DNA from 3 places in the Cylindrospermopsis raciborskii Cr2010 genome. Region 3 is predicted to be linked to each of the others. Evidence: predicted binding sites of a transcription regulator. Region 3 holds the regulator's gene; each other region holds the start of a gene.
What was found. Region 3 encodes NtcA, which controls nitrogen genes in cyanobacteria. Its sites were predicted from a motif close to TNTGTANNNNNNNNTACANA; they were not measured.
Positions count from the first base shown of each region.

Region 1: the regulator NtcA is predicted to act here: its motif matches at 2,152-2,171, upstream of C6N34_RS11495 (DUF3155 domain-containing protein).
Region 2: the regulator NtcA is predicted to act here: its motif matches at 3,429-3,448, upstream of C6N34_RS07555 (DUF3120 domain-containing protein).

Region 1 is NZ_CP065936.1:2,516,420-2,521,353, reverse strand. It holds gene serS (serine--tRNA ligase) at 1-162, opposite strand, end outside; gene C6N34_RS11505 (DUF3611 family protein) at 203-772, opposite strand; gene C6N34_RS11500 (cofactor assembly of complex C subunit B) at 953-1,501, shown strand; gene C6N34_RS11495 (DUF3155 domain-containing protein) at 1,802-2,122, opposite strand; gene C6N34_RS11490 (sensor histidine kinase) at 2,598-3,998, shown strand; gene C6N34_RS11485 (YkvA family protein) at 3,946-4,239, opposite strand; gene C6N34_RS11480 (MotA/TolQ/ExbB proton channel family protein) at 4,319-4,934, shown strand, end outside.
Region 2 is NZ_CP065936.1:1,662,863-1,667,796, reverse strand. It holds gene C6N34_RS07570 (methyltransferase domain-containing protein) at 1-992, shown strand, start outside; gene C6N34_RS07565 (TIGR03279 family radical SAM protein) at 968-2,332, opposite strand; gene C6N34_RS07560 (undecaprenyl-diphosphate phosphatase) at 2,376-3,281, opposite strand; gene C6N34_RS07555 (DUF3120 domain-containing protein) at 3,451-4,293, shown strand; gene C6N34_RS07550 (IS1 family transposase) at 4,261-4,934, opposite strand, start outside.
Region 3 is NZ_CP065936.1:35,231-40,164, reverse strand. It holds gene hisB (imidazoleglycerol-phosphate dehydratase HisB) at 1-328, opposite strand, end outside; gene fabI (enoyl-ACP reductase FabI) at 427-1,203, opposite strand; gene ntcA (global nitrogen regulator NtcA) at 1,562-2,233, shown strand; gene C6N34_RS00150 (DUF3084 domain-containing protein) at 2,518-4,008, shown strand; gene C6N34_RS00145 (pre-16S rRNA-processing nuclease YqgF) at 4,011-4,484, shown strand; gene C6N34_RS00140 (DUF3146 family protein) at 4,523-4,789, opposite strand.

The sequences.
Region 1 (4,934 bases), 1.3 Mb from region 3:
AATTTCATTACTTCTAGCTTGCAATTCGTTGCGCTCTAATTCCAACTCCCGTTGTTTTTGGCTTAAATCCAATATGGGCTGAATTTCATATTTACCACCGCGACTATTCAGCTTTTTCTGTATCAGTTGTGGGTTTTCTCTAATCTGTTTAATATCCAGCATTGGTCATCACTCCAAAAAAGATTGAAAAATTTTCGATCAACTATCTTGTGATTCGATTTAGTAAAAACAGTGAACAAACAAGCCCTGCAAAATGAGCTGAAATTGTATTGGTGTTCGCTTGAACAACTAACATATCCAATCCGCTAATCACTCGATTTGGATCAAATAGCTGGGTTGTAACTGCTTGGGGGGAAATTGATCGGGCAACCAATGTGCCTACAATTGCTTGAGCACCTAATAAAGTCACTAAAATACCTCCTAGATTAATCCATACGCCTAGTCTAATCACCTGTACACTCTCTAGTTTTCGTGGACGATTGCTAGGATTGGATGAGTCCAGTTGTTTACCAATTCTTGTATACCTGTAACCTAAATAAATACCCGCACCTAAAACTATTAATCCACATACGGCCAAAAATATGCCAAATCCCGTGCCCGGATTGTTATTAGGACTACCCGGTCTCTGACTAAAAAAGGCATATAGCAATACTATTATCCCAGATATCACACCTAATACTAGTTGTATCCAAAAACTAATCCAACCCGCTAAGCGAAACATCTGGGCGATCGCTCTTATATTAGTGGATTGCATTTCCAAGTCCTTCGTCATATTTAAATAATTCCCATAGTAGGATCAATAAACTCTTTAAGAAACTTCTATAAAAGTCAATAGATCTAGTAGCTTATCTCTTAGTGACTATCAAAAATCCCACTTGACTGGTTTGACTCCAGAATAGATCAACAATCATTAATAATAAATAGGTGGGATTCATTTAAAAAAATAAAAGTCATGGATACTGCTATCATTCCATCCACCTTTCTCCTCACCTTGTTATTGCTTGTGGGGTTGTTTTTCTTTATTCGTGCTTCCACCAAAGATCGCACTGAACAAGCAAAAATAGCCTCTGAAGACGATGAAACCATCCTGATGGGTCAACTCAAGGACTATTTCCAATCCCGTGCTTATCGAGTGGTTTCCGCAGATCCAGAAAAAAAGGAAGTCATTTTCGAGGGCTTTGTCCAACCTAGTTGGTTTTTAGCTGTGTTTCTGACTGTTTTAGCTGCTCTAGGTCTTGCTTGTCTAGGACTAGTTTTAGCCCAGCTTTTTTCCAGTCAGAATCCATTTTTTTTGGTTTTAGTAGCACCATTAAGTGGTATATTCTACTGGCGCCAATCCGGAAGAATTGAGAAGGTATTACTCAAAATGGAGTTTTGCCAAAATGAACAACACCCCTCAAGTATAATCACTGTCACTGCTCACCGAGATGAACTCGCGGAGTTAAAAAGGGCTTTACAAGTAAAAGCTTTACAAGTAAAAATTGTCGATGTGATAACCTAACACCCTGACACCAATTACCTACTTCCAACCGGAAAACAGAGAGCACATAACAAACTTTGTATTAATGGTCTTACTAAGAAATCAACTTAACTCAGTTATTTTAGTAACATACCCTTCGCTTGATTTTGTTGTCACTCTCTGCTGTACCAGGTTTAATTATCCAATTGATTAGCACCACTGTCAGTTCGGCCACAAACTAAAAAAAAATTGAATTTTTGCGTCAACTGTTCAATTTTGCCAGTTAATTGATTTTGGGGTCAGAAGTAAGAAGTTGAATGCGTAAAAAAACCATTCCAGAACCTAGCGATTTGCCAGATTCACTAGTTGTTCTGCACTAGCTGGAGTTTCCAACATTCTCAAGCTAGGGAATAAAAAATGGTTCTCTTCTACGTATTGAGCACCAAACAGACCCTTTTCCGCCCAAAAATAACGGTCTGTGGTGTGTTCGTTCCTTTTTACTAATAGCAAGGCAGGAGGCAAGATACCTTCAGCGTGAATAAACTTTCTCGCTGCTGTCACTGGTTTGTCTTCGCCGCTTTCTATGCTGTACTGAGGCACATTTTCCAGAATCCGTCGTCCTTCCTGACGACGACGGCTTTTTCTTTTACGTCTCCTTGCCAACTTATTGTCCTCCTCTTTCAAGCTAGAAGATTGTAGTCACAGCTACAAAACTCGTGGTAATTATATACGGGTTGCCAGAAAAAATCAATGGTTTTTAACCTTTCGATACATCTCTATCAATCTATTCCTCAACTGGGATCAATTACTCAGTAATTTTAAAATAACTTGTGTATATTAAATATTAATAAATACGCAAATCGTAGTAGTTAAGGTGTTATATGATAGCTGAAGTAATATTAAAATAGTAATAAAATAATAAATGGTGATAAATTCACTTCACTTAACAATTAGGAATTAGAATAGGTAACGGATACCAATAAACAAGATGGCAAAAGGGCGCCCATTGATAAAACATAACTAGCTTACACACATAACCTCTAAATTCTAATTTCTGTTATAGCTTTAGCCAAAATGCTTACAAAATAGTTGATAGGCATCCGTAGCATTTATACACTTATTCAGTGAATTTCAAAAAATGTTAATGTCTGCCAGTTCTGATTTTATTGCTCTATGTCAAGAGCAAGTATCACTGTTAACCCAGGGACTGGGAGCGTCTTCAAGTGTAGTCTACTTAACACAGGAACTGGTAGACCACCCCAGTGGAGAAGGGTTATTAATTCCCGTTCTGGTTTATCCAGAAGCTTCTCGATTAAATTATTCCCAGGACGTGGGTAGAATAAAAGTTAACAACCTCAAATTTGGCAATTTAGAAAATTTGAGCGACTCTAGTTATGTGTTGTCATTACCAGATCAAAAACTGTTAGCACCAAGATTAGACTATATTCCCTCATCTCCCCAATCAACTGGTGCTTATACTAGTGATTATAATAAGTCCCTTAACTTAGAAGATAAATATCTATTTGGACAGTACCAAATTGTATTACCCCTGGTACATGAAGGTTTAATGGTGGGACTGCTTTTGACAGCAAGGGAAGATCGTCAGTGGAAACAAGTGGAAGAAGAAGAAGTTCGCCGCATAGCTACAACTTTAGCGATCGCCTGTATATTGGATCAGCGTCAAGTTTGGTTACAACACCAACTACAGCAGGAAAAAGCCTTACAAAAGGAGCAGGGGGACTTACTAGATAATCTTTTACATCAGTTTCGTAATCCTCTGACTGCTATTCGTACTTTTGGTAAACTTCTTTTAAAAAGATTAAGATCTAATGATACTAATAGGGAAGTAGCCATAAATATTATCAACCAAAGCGATCGCCTGCAGGAGTTATTGCAAAACTTTGATCAGGTTTTAGACTCAAAAAACAGAGACACAACAGCTATTCCCACACTAGGATTAGCACTTACAGTGGAAGCATCTCCCCAGAAAACAGCTCCGCTGTTGTTGCCAGGAACGGGAGAAGAGCCTACTAGTTGTCATTTAAAAGATATACTACTACCCCTACTAGCATCTGCACAAGTCCTAGCTCAGGAAAAAACTATTCAACTTTTAATAGACATTCCCAACCATTTACCACCAGTAAAAGCCAATATTAAGGCACTCACAGAGGTTTTCAGTAACATCATAGATAATGCCATAAAATATACCCCTGTGGGTGGAAAAATCTCCATTCAGTCTCTACAAAAAAATACAGACTTTCAGGGTATAGCTATTAGCGATACAGGTCCGGGTATACCCAAAGAGGATCTGGATCGTTTGGGTGAAAGAAATTACAGAGGAGTACAAGCTAATACTGACATTCCCGGCACAGGTTTAGGAATGGCGATCGCCAAACAACTGATAGCACAAATGCAGGGAGAAATAGAGGTTTTCAGCCCTGCAGTAGAATTTGATAGCGCATCCTCTTCTCTTCCGGGAACCAGCTTTATTGTTTGGTTACCTCAATTACCACATCTTTTGAATCAACATCCTTTATAGGGGAGTTAGTTTTAGCTTTAGAAGACTTCCAGCCCTCAATAACCAATTTAGACACTTCCGATACCAATAATGTTAATAAAACCAAGTCATCAATTTGACCAACAACAGGGATAAAATCGGGGGCAATATCAATGGGACTAACCAAATAAACAATAGTTCCCATAATTACCCACCAGCGGTACTTAGGTTTACGGATCAAACTGCCATACCAAGAGTAAAGTGATTGTACGGAAAAGCTCATATTTTTTTCCAGAATTTAGTGGTTAAGAAAAATGTTCTAGCATAATTGCTATATTTAGTGTAGTGAGGAGACTGGAAAAGTGGATATTTTAGATTTGTTCAAGAAAGGCGGTCCAGCCATGTGGCCGCTGTTAGTACTGTCCGTACTATCTCTAAGTGTAATCTTTGAGCGTTTGTGGTTTTGGCTACGAATTTTGAGCCAAGAAAAACAAGTAGTAGAAAGAGTGCTAGATGCTGCAATAGATAGCTGGGAAATAGCCACAGAAATTGCCCAAAAAGCCACTGATCAGCCCATAGGTCGTTTTCTATACGCCCCACTGCGGTTGCAAAAAAGTGATGCTGAAACCTTTAAACTAGCCTTGGAGTCTACAGCAGCAGAAGAAATAGCAGGAATGAGAAGGGGAGAAAAACTTCTAGAATCTGTAATCGCGCTTTCACCACTCTTAGGATTATTAGGTACGGTTTTAGGTTTAATTCAATCCTTGCGAGCAATTAAAATTGGTGATCTGGGTACAGAATCTACAGCGGGTGTCACCACAGGTATTGGTGAGTCCTTAATTAGCACTGCTTCTGGTTTGATAGTTGCCATTGTCACCTTAGTGTTTTATCGTCTATTTCAATCCTTTGCGGTTAATCAAGTGAAAGTGTTTAATAAAGCTGGCAATGATTTAGAGTTGTTGTATCGTCAATCTCCAC
Region 2 (4,934 bases), 1.6 Mb from region 3:
TTTTATGTAAGTATTCAGTCGCTCGGAAAATTATTAATCAGGTAATAACAAAATTCGGTAATAGATTTTCTGCTGATATTTATCTGATTGATGCTAAAACATTGTTTGGAGCATCCGTAGATGCTTGCTTTTTCGTTTTGTCTAACAGTGGCAATACTAATTGTGATTTTAAGATTTATCAAGATCTACAATCAGACCAGACTATATATTCAATTGGAAACAGAGATGGGAGAATGGTTAGGGACACTACCAAGTATGAAAAATGGAAACATTTATCTGGACAAGATTTAAGATATACTTGGCGTTCTGGGATCAAACACGATTGCTCTAAAATAATGGAGTTTCAATGTGTTGACGATGGGTTATTTATCAATGGAATGGGCGATAAATATTTTCTTGAGAGGGAATATTTGTATCCCCTTTTGAAAGGTTCTGATATTGCTAACAGTAGAATTGATTCTCACCACAAGTTTGTCTTAGTTACTCAGAAATCAGTAGGTGAAGATACAATAATTATCCGCGATAAAGCACCTAAAATTTGGCAGTACCTGCTTGAACATGACCAGTTTTTAAAAACTAGAAAGAGTTCAATCTATAAAAATAAACCTCCCTATTCTATATTTGGTATAGGGGAATATTCCTTTAAAAATTGGAAAATTGCCATATCTGGACTTTACAAAAAACTAAATTTTTGTCTTGTTGAACCTATTGGTAATCAACCGGTAATGTTAGATGACACTGTCAATTTTTTGTCTTTTGATACCCAGAGGGAAGCAGAATTTATTTTCAGTCTTATTACTTCTGATCCATCTATTGAGTTTCTTAATTCAATGATATTTTGGGATGAAAAACGACCAATAACAATAGATATTTTGCGCAGAGTCTCCCTGAAAGCTGTCGCTCGGGAAATAGATGTTTTAGAAATATATTTAGCATTGGGTCAGGTGGTGAGATCTAATCCTAATGGTCAGCTGGAGTTGGCGATAGTATGATCCATATTCCCCCCAACTTCCCCCAAATCTCTGATTAAATCCTCCACTCCTGCAACTGGTAATATCCTAACATCCAATTCCTTAGATACCTGTGCTACAGTCATATCATCCAAAAATACTAATTCACCATGTTTGAGCATGATGCTGGGCAATAATAAACCATCACCTAAATCCTTCCCTTTCAGGTGGTAGAGTAAATCATGTCCAGTTAATAACCCGGTAACGGTGATATTTTGTCCCCAATAGTCACTATATAGTGCAACCATATTTACCCTTAAACCTTCAACTTTATTTAACCTGTCAACCAGGGGTGTAAATGCTTTCTCTACCGCATTTCCCACTACCCAAGTTAATGTTTTCTCAGGAGAAATTTTTGCCGGTAGTAATTTATTCGCTACTTGATTAAATTCCTTCATAAATAATCTTATGGAACCTACTCCATTATCTATTTGTGGATATTCTTCATACTCCTCCTGTGCTGGTAGTTCCTCACCACCAATTAAAAACCATTCATCCGCTAACCAGACTACCCGAGAATCATATTTCTGCTTAAATTCTTGACCAAGCATTTCTACCTGACCTATTACTTCCCTGGCTTTTTCCCTGGTTACGGGAATCAACTCATCCTGTGAGGGACGAAATCTGGTTAAACCCACAGGAACTACTGCTACTGATGCTACTGTGGGTACTTCCCCCATATAAAAGGATGCTAAATCTCTTAGTGTTCTTTCCAGGTGTGAACCATCATTAATTCCAGGACAAACTACCACTTGAGCATGAATTTGTAAGCGTCTTGCTTGAAACCATTTAATTTGCTCTAAAATCTCTCCAGCTCGACTATTTTTTAAAAGTCTAATTCTTATTTCTGGTTCTGTTGCATGAACTGAAATATATAAGGGTGATAGTCTCATTTGCTCAATTCTTTGCCATTCTCTTGTAGGTAAATTGGTCAGGGTTAAATAGGAACCATACAAGAAACTTAAACGATAATCATCATCCTTTAAATATAAGCTGGAGCGTTTACCAGGTGGTTGCTGGTCAATAAAACAAAAGGGACAGCGATTATTACATTGAATTAAGTTATCAAATAAAGCTGTGCCAAATTCTATTCCTAGGTCTTGGTCGTAGTCTTTCTCAATTTCAACTTGATGAATTTTACCATGTTTATCTAATACTTCTATTTCTAAAATTTCATCTGCACACAAAAACTGATAATCTATTAAGTCGCGGGGTTTGATTCCGTTAATGCTCACAATGGCATCACCTGCTTCAAATCCAACCTCAGCAGCAATGGATTCGGGTATAACACTGGTAATTTTTGCCGGTTTAATCTCAGACATGATAATTTTTAACAGCTTTATTTTAGACTAATCTCAGTTTTCATCACCCCTGCCAACCATTAGCAAGTGCCAATAAAATTGCTCCGCCAAAAGCTAGTCTATACCAAACAAAGATAAAAGTGTCTTTAGTTTGTAAATAACGAATTAAAAATGCAATTGACAGGTACGAAAAAATAAAGGTCGAGATAATTCCTATAACCAATAACAAAACTATATTCTCTGGTAATTGCCCCTCTTGAAAGAGATGAAATATTTTTAAGCTCTTGTATAAGGTGGCTATGGTCAAGGTGGGAAAACCTAATAAAAATGAAAATTTTGCTGCTGTGTCTCTTTCTAGTCCTAAAAACAAGGCTGTGGTCAATGTGGAACCAGAACGAGAAACCCCAGGAATTAAGGCTAGGGATTGTCCTATCCCTACTAAAATACCATCTCGAATTTGCAAATGATCAAATCCCCGCTTGCGATCGCCAATTTTTTCAGCCAATCCCAATAAAATAGCCATGACTACTGACATTGTACCAATAATTAGGGCGCTTTCGGGCAAAATGTCCTTTAACAAAAAACCAAGAACTAGTGCTGGTATGGTTCCAACAGCAATACCTATTACAATTTTCCACTCTTCCCTTTGCCAGTCCTTATCCTTAAACCCTTCCACTGCTCCTTGAATAATACTGGCAATCAATGACCGAAAATACAATAAGATTGCCACCACACTGCCAAATTGAATCGCATCAACAAAGTCTTTAGCCCCTAACTCTTTCCAACCAAATACTTTAGTAAAAATTAATAAGTGAGCTGTACTACTAATCGGTAAAAATTCGGTAATACCTTGGACTATACCTAAAATAAACGCTTGTAACCACTCTAGATTAGCTTGATTGCCGTTCTCAGCCACAGCAAGCATTGGTGATAATAGTAACTCATTAGCTGTTCCTAAGATTGTGATCATGAATTAGACTCGCTTGATACGATGACATATCCTAGCAAGTTATTCTCAAGTTGTCCAACCTAACAGTTCATTTTTTGCGCCTTGTGCTTTATGATCAAAATACCCCTGGGGGGGATTTTACAGTGTGATACTGTAAAAAGATAAAGTTTAGTAACAAATATTAAAAACTTTGATTAATAACACACTCTCATCCTACAAAACTGTGAACTCCTCTATTAAAAATGATTTACATACCTCCGAGAGCAAGGCCATAAGTATGGATGAGTTCCATTCTCCTCTGTTCTTATTACCCGCCTTACCGAAAGCGATCGCCATCAGTCAAAGTTGGTTAATATTTGGAGCTGCGGTGTTTTTAATATCCGTACCGGTATTTATAGAGGCACCTTTAGTGCGATCTTTACCGACTATAAGTCTAGCCATTACTGGATTGTGGGTGTGGTTAAGTTTACAATTAATGTCGAATGAAAAAACTTATATTTGGGGTGATTTACTCTTAGGATTTAGTCTTACCTGGTTAACAGGGGCAATTTACTGGGGTTGGTTACGGTGGGAACCACTGTGGCACTTACCCATAGAATCCATATGTCTACCCATGGCCCTTTGGTGTTTACACAGAAATTGGGGTAAAATCGGTAACTGGTTTTATCTTGGCTCTCTATTTGGTACAGTCCTAACAGATGTATATTTCTACCTAGTAGACCTAATGCCCTATTGGCGGCAAATTATGCAAACTGATGTTCTAGGAGTATCACAAATATTTAAAAATGCCTTATTACAAGTACAAACTCCCTGGGGACAAGGCTGGGCTATAGTTTTAGCTCTATCACTATTAATTGCTGGTTTACTACCATTAAAAAATAAACAAAAGCATTGGTATGCATTTAGTGGAGCAGTTTTGAGTACAATCCTAGTAGACAGTCTATTTCTAGTAGCTGCGATTCTGGCTAAAAATTCTGGCGTTGCATATTTGCGGGATGAATCAACTAAACGCGGGTATTACTTCATACTTTAAATAGTGAAGTAATAATTTAATTGAATACCTAAGCATATCTACAGATTTTGAATAGCATAGCGTTTTTCTATGTAGTCGCGCTAAGTAGTGACGTAAACGTGTATTTTCACCCTCTACCCTAGTCATATATGTTTTGCTCACAATATGATCCTCTGGCTGAATAAAACTCGGATAAACCCTCCACCCATCAGTAACATAAAAAAAGCATTGCCAGAGTTTAACGATGTCCCACAAAGGTTGAAATGCTTGTGAGCTGTGGTCTCCCACAACCCAAGCCAGGATATTTTTACGGAAGTGATTTACTGCTGTCCACAACCATATTTTGTTTTTTTTTGATCCCACAAAGGTCTCCAACTCATCAAGCTCACCTACCAAGGGTGTTTCCTCAACTGGTGGAGCATCTGGAAGTATGGAACCAATTTGTTTTAGCCAGTAAATAATAGTTGTATGATGAACGCCTTTATCGCGTTCAATTGCTCTAAATCCCATACCGTTAACATAAGAGCGCAGGCAACTTTGTTTAACTTCTTCTGAATAGCCTTTAGGTGGACTATAGACATCGATAAATTGACGACCACAATCAACACAAATGTGATTTTGTTTACCTCGACGTTTGCCATTCTTTCTGATTTTGGAAGACC
Region 3 (4,934 bases):
AAGCTACCTGGATCAGTGCTTCATCCAAAGGAGCGATGAAATGACCGAAGCGGGCAATACCCTTTTTATTACCAAGTGCCTGATGGAGAGCCTGACCTAAAGTAATACCCACATCCTCATTGGTGTGGTGGTCATCAATTTGCCAGTCACCTGTAGCTTGAATATCCAAATCAAATAAACCATGGGAGGCAATCTGCTGGATCATGTGATCCAAAAAATAAATACCCGTATTAGACTTACAAATTCCCGTACCATCAAGATTAATGGATACGGTTACATCTGTTTCTCCTGTAACACGTTTAACCGTAGCGAGTCTTTCTTTGCTCATTGTCAACTTATATTTTTATATTTTTTTGTTAGTTCATTAGCAAGTAGTTCAAACACTAACCGACGTAGAACGTCGGTGATGCTTAATATTGAACCTAGTTACATGCCCATAATTTCATATCCCGCATCTACATATAGGATTTGTCCAGTAATTCCACTAGATAAATCACTACACAAAAAAGCAGCTGCACTACCTACCTCCAATTGAGTAACAGTACGTTTAAGGGGAGCCACTTGCTCAACGTGATGAATCATATCCAAAATACCACCTACAGCAGAGGAAGCCAGAGTGCGGATGGGACCTGCGGAGATACCATTGACACGAATATTTTGGGGTCCCAGTTCTGCTGCCAAGTAACGCACACTAGCTTCTAGTCCAGCTTTGGCTACTCCCATTACATTATAATTAGGAATAGCGCGCACTGCGCCCAAATAGGAAAGAGTCAGAATACTACCACCTTCTGTCATCAAAGGTTTAGCTGCTCCACTTAACTGAATAAGAGAATAAGTGCTAACTTCTAATGCCTTATTAAATCCTAAGCGAGAAGTTTGACTAAAATCTCCACTTAAATCCTCTTTGTTAGCAAAAGCTAGACAGTGAATGAGAATATCTAGCTTACCCCATTTTTGTTGAATAGCGTCAAAAGTAGCTTGGATTTGTTCCTCATTCTCTACATTACAGGGCAGAAATAAACTAGGTTCAAGGGGTTCAACTAACTCCAAGACCTTCTTTTCGAACTTACCCTTATCATCGGGCAAATAGGTAACTCCCAGATTAGCTCCAGCTGCATGTAGTTGTTGGGTAATACCCCAAGCAATAGACCGACTATTGGCAATCCCCGTAACCAGGGCATTCTTACCGGACAGGTTTAGCATAAAAATTGTTAACGCGATTGATCTTATTGAGAATATTGTTAAATTAAATGTTATCCTAAATGTGATCTTGATAATTCTCTGTCCCCATAAACCTTTTTATGGTGATTGTTTAAGAACTTATTAAAGATCTGGCAAATTTTGAACCGAAAAAACCCCAAAATTGTCCTCCAGGGGAGGGGTGATCCACCATTTTAGGTTAAAAATCACCAAAATTGGGTATCATGATCGACAAAATAAGATAGACTAGCAAATTTGAGTATAGTAAAAGACAGAAAGATTGACGGTGCGTTCTTGATTCTTCAGTTGTATTCTTAGGTATTAAGTTTTTGTTTTTCCGGTGTTGGGTAAGGGAAGGGAGATGATCGTAATGCAAGATAAAGCCCTGGCAAATGTTTTTCGTCAAATGGCAACGGGGGCTTTTCCCCCTGTTGTGGAGACGTTTGAACGTAACAAAACCATCTTTTTTCCCGGGGATCCGGCCGAACGAGTTTATTTTCTTCTCAGAGGTGCTGTGAAACTTTCCAGGGTGTATGAAGCAGGAGAAGAAATAACAGTGGCCCTGCTACGGGAAAATAGCGTTTTCGGTGTTTTGTCATTACTAACAGGTAATAAATCAGATAGGTTTTACCATGCAGTTGCTTTTACTGCGGTGGAATTGCTCTCTTCGCCAATTGAGCAGGTAGAGCAGGCCCTCAAGGAAAATCCAGAACTGTCAATGCTTATGCTGCGAGGCCTCTCCTCGCGGATTCTGCAAACAGAAATGATGATTGAAACTCTTGCTCACCGAGATATGGGTTCTCGGTTAGTCAGTTTTCTGCTAATTCTCTGTCGCGACTTTGGTGTTCCCTGTGCTGACGGGGTTACTGTTGACCTCAAGTTATCCCATCAGGCGATCGCAGAAGCAATAGGTTCCACCCGAGTGACTGTAACCAGGTTACTAGGAGACTTGCGGGAGAAAAAAATGATTTCTATCCACAAGAAAAAAATCACTGTGCATAAGCCAGTCGCACTAAGCAAGCAGTTTACTTAATGTTTACCAAGTTTGCTTATAAGCTATAATTTGAGTTAGCTCACGGAAAAATCTGGGGGGTCTAATTCACCAGGCAAGTTGTGTTTACTCTTACGGACCAATATCCCCCTGTGTCCACCGTGCAACAATTTTAATAAGGTGCAATTCTATGACTCCAAGACATGGATACCTATGGCTGTCAAACAATATTTAAACTTTACTATTCTATCCAATTCTTTTTCTCCACAGACCATGGTTAAAAGTAGTAAAGTGTATATGGAAGCTTTTTTGGCGGTAGGATTAAGATGGCCACTGGGTACATCCTCATAGCAGCAATTTTAATTTTGGGCGGTGTGATTGCCACCCTCGGCGATCGCATTGGTACCAAAGTAGGTAAAGCACGTTTATCTCTGTTTAATTTACGTCCCAAGAAAACGGCGGTTATTGTCACTATCTTTACGGGTAGTGTGATTTCCGCCACCACCTTGGCCATTTTATTTGCCGCCGACGAGGGTTTGAGAAAGGGTGTATTTGAGTTAGAAGATATTCAAAAAGATCTCAGAAATAAACGGGAACAATTAAAAACTGCTGAAGCTCAGAAGATTAATATAGAGAATAGACTAATTGCAGCTAGAAAAGCTCAAGAAGAAGCTAAAAACCAGCTTATAGAAACAAATAAGTCTTTACAAGAAGCAAATAGTAAACAAAAAGCTACACAAGCTAAACTTGACATTACTACTACAAAACAGATTAAAACTCAAACTCAACTCCGGGGAACCCAGAGCAAACTAGGTAAGGTTGTGGTTCAGTATAGACAGGCCCTGGGTGAACTGGAAAATTTATACCAACAACGCCAAGCCTTACGATTGGCAGTGGGAGAATTAAGAAGTGAACGTCAGCAGTTATATGCTCAAGCTCAACAAGCTATTGATGAGGCTAAAAATGCAGTTACCAAACGAGATCGAGAATTGTTCAACCGCAAAGCAATTATTGCACAGCGAGATCGAAAAATTGCTGGTTTGGATAGGCTAATTCAAAATCGCAATTTAGAAATTAGGAAACGAGAACAAATTATTGCTAGTAGAGAAGTGCAACTAGGGGAGCTAGAAAAACAGCAGCAGTATTTAGAACAAGAGGTAGCAAGATTGGAAAAATATTATCAGTCTTATCGCGACCTACGTTTGGGTAAATTAGCTTTGGTTCGTGGTCAGGTCATAGCATCTGCTGTAGTTAGTGTGAATAAACCTAGCGTTGCCAATCAGGTCATTACCCAAATATTTCAGGAAGCTAATAATAACGCCAGCATTCAATTAAATGAACCAGGAACCAACCAAAATAACACAGACTTACTACGTATAAGTGAAGAAAGGGTGGAACAACTGACTAAACAAATTCAGGATGGTAGGGAATATGTAGTGAGAATTTTTTCTGCTGGTAACTACGTAAGAGGGGAAAAACAAATAGAATTTTTTGCCGATGCTATGCCCAATCAACTGGTATTTTCTGCTGGTCAGGTATTGGCTACAACCTCTGCGGATATGAAAAGTATGACATCATATCAACTGCGTCAAAGGCTAGATCTAGTAATTTCTGCTTCCCAGTTCCGTGCCCGAAATGCTGGCATTGTGGAGAGAATAGAGATAGATGGCACTTTTTTACGATTTTTTTCTGAACTGGAGCAGTCTCAACAAGCTTTGGAAGTAAAAGCAGTTGCTGCAGAAAATATCTATACTGCAGGTCCTTTAAGAGTTAAACTGGTGGCAATATCCAATGGAAAAATTGTTTTTAGCACTTAAAAATGAATAATATAAATGGTATAAAAACACAGTGCACAATTTTAGGCTTTGACCCTGGACGTGACAAATGTGGTGTAGCAGTGATGGGAATAGACCGTAAACTTTACCATCATGAAGTTGTGCCAGCTAAACAGGTGATCGCCCATATTTCTGATTTCAGGGCAACTTTTTCCATTTCCAGAATTGTGATGGGAAATCAAACCACAGCTAAAACTTGGAAACAGCAACTGGAGCAGGAATTAAACCCCAGTTTGGATATTATCTTAGTAGATGAACGTTACACTACCTTAGCTGCAAGAGACCGTTATTGGCAGATGTTTCCTCCCAGAGGATTAACAAATCTCGTACCCAAAGGTTTACGTCAACCACCACGGGCTATAGATGATATTGTAGCAATTCTCCTAATTGAACGCTATCTTGAAGAACTGGGGATTTGCCACAAAAACTCTACTAGTCATCCCATTTGTGACCAGTAGTGTTTTAGTATTTGTCAACCTCTTGTAGTGGCTATAGTTCATATTTCGGCCCGAATAGTAAAAGTATAATCTCCTCCTGGTTCCAATTGATAATCTTGTTTTTCTAAAAAGCGTCCCAGGGGATCCCTAATCAAGGCCCTTCCCCGAGAGGGTTGAATGGAAAGTTCTCCCCGGAGAAAATACCATTCAAAATGCCATTCAAAATTGCCAGCACTGACATCACCTTCCAGAAAGCCATGTTGCCAGGATTGACGGGTGATTCTCACGTGGGCAGTAGTTTCTGGTAAACGTTTAGCGCTGACCATGGAATAACAAGTGTAAATTTTCCTTCGAGTAAGAAAATTATACAATCACTGGAGAATATCCCATTACCCAGGTATCACGGATTTTAGATTTGTGATTTATTATACTTAATCTACAATCTAAAATCCTATAGCCCTAGCCACCGGG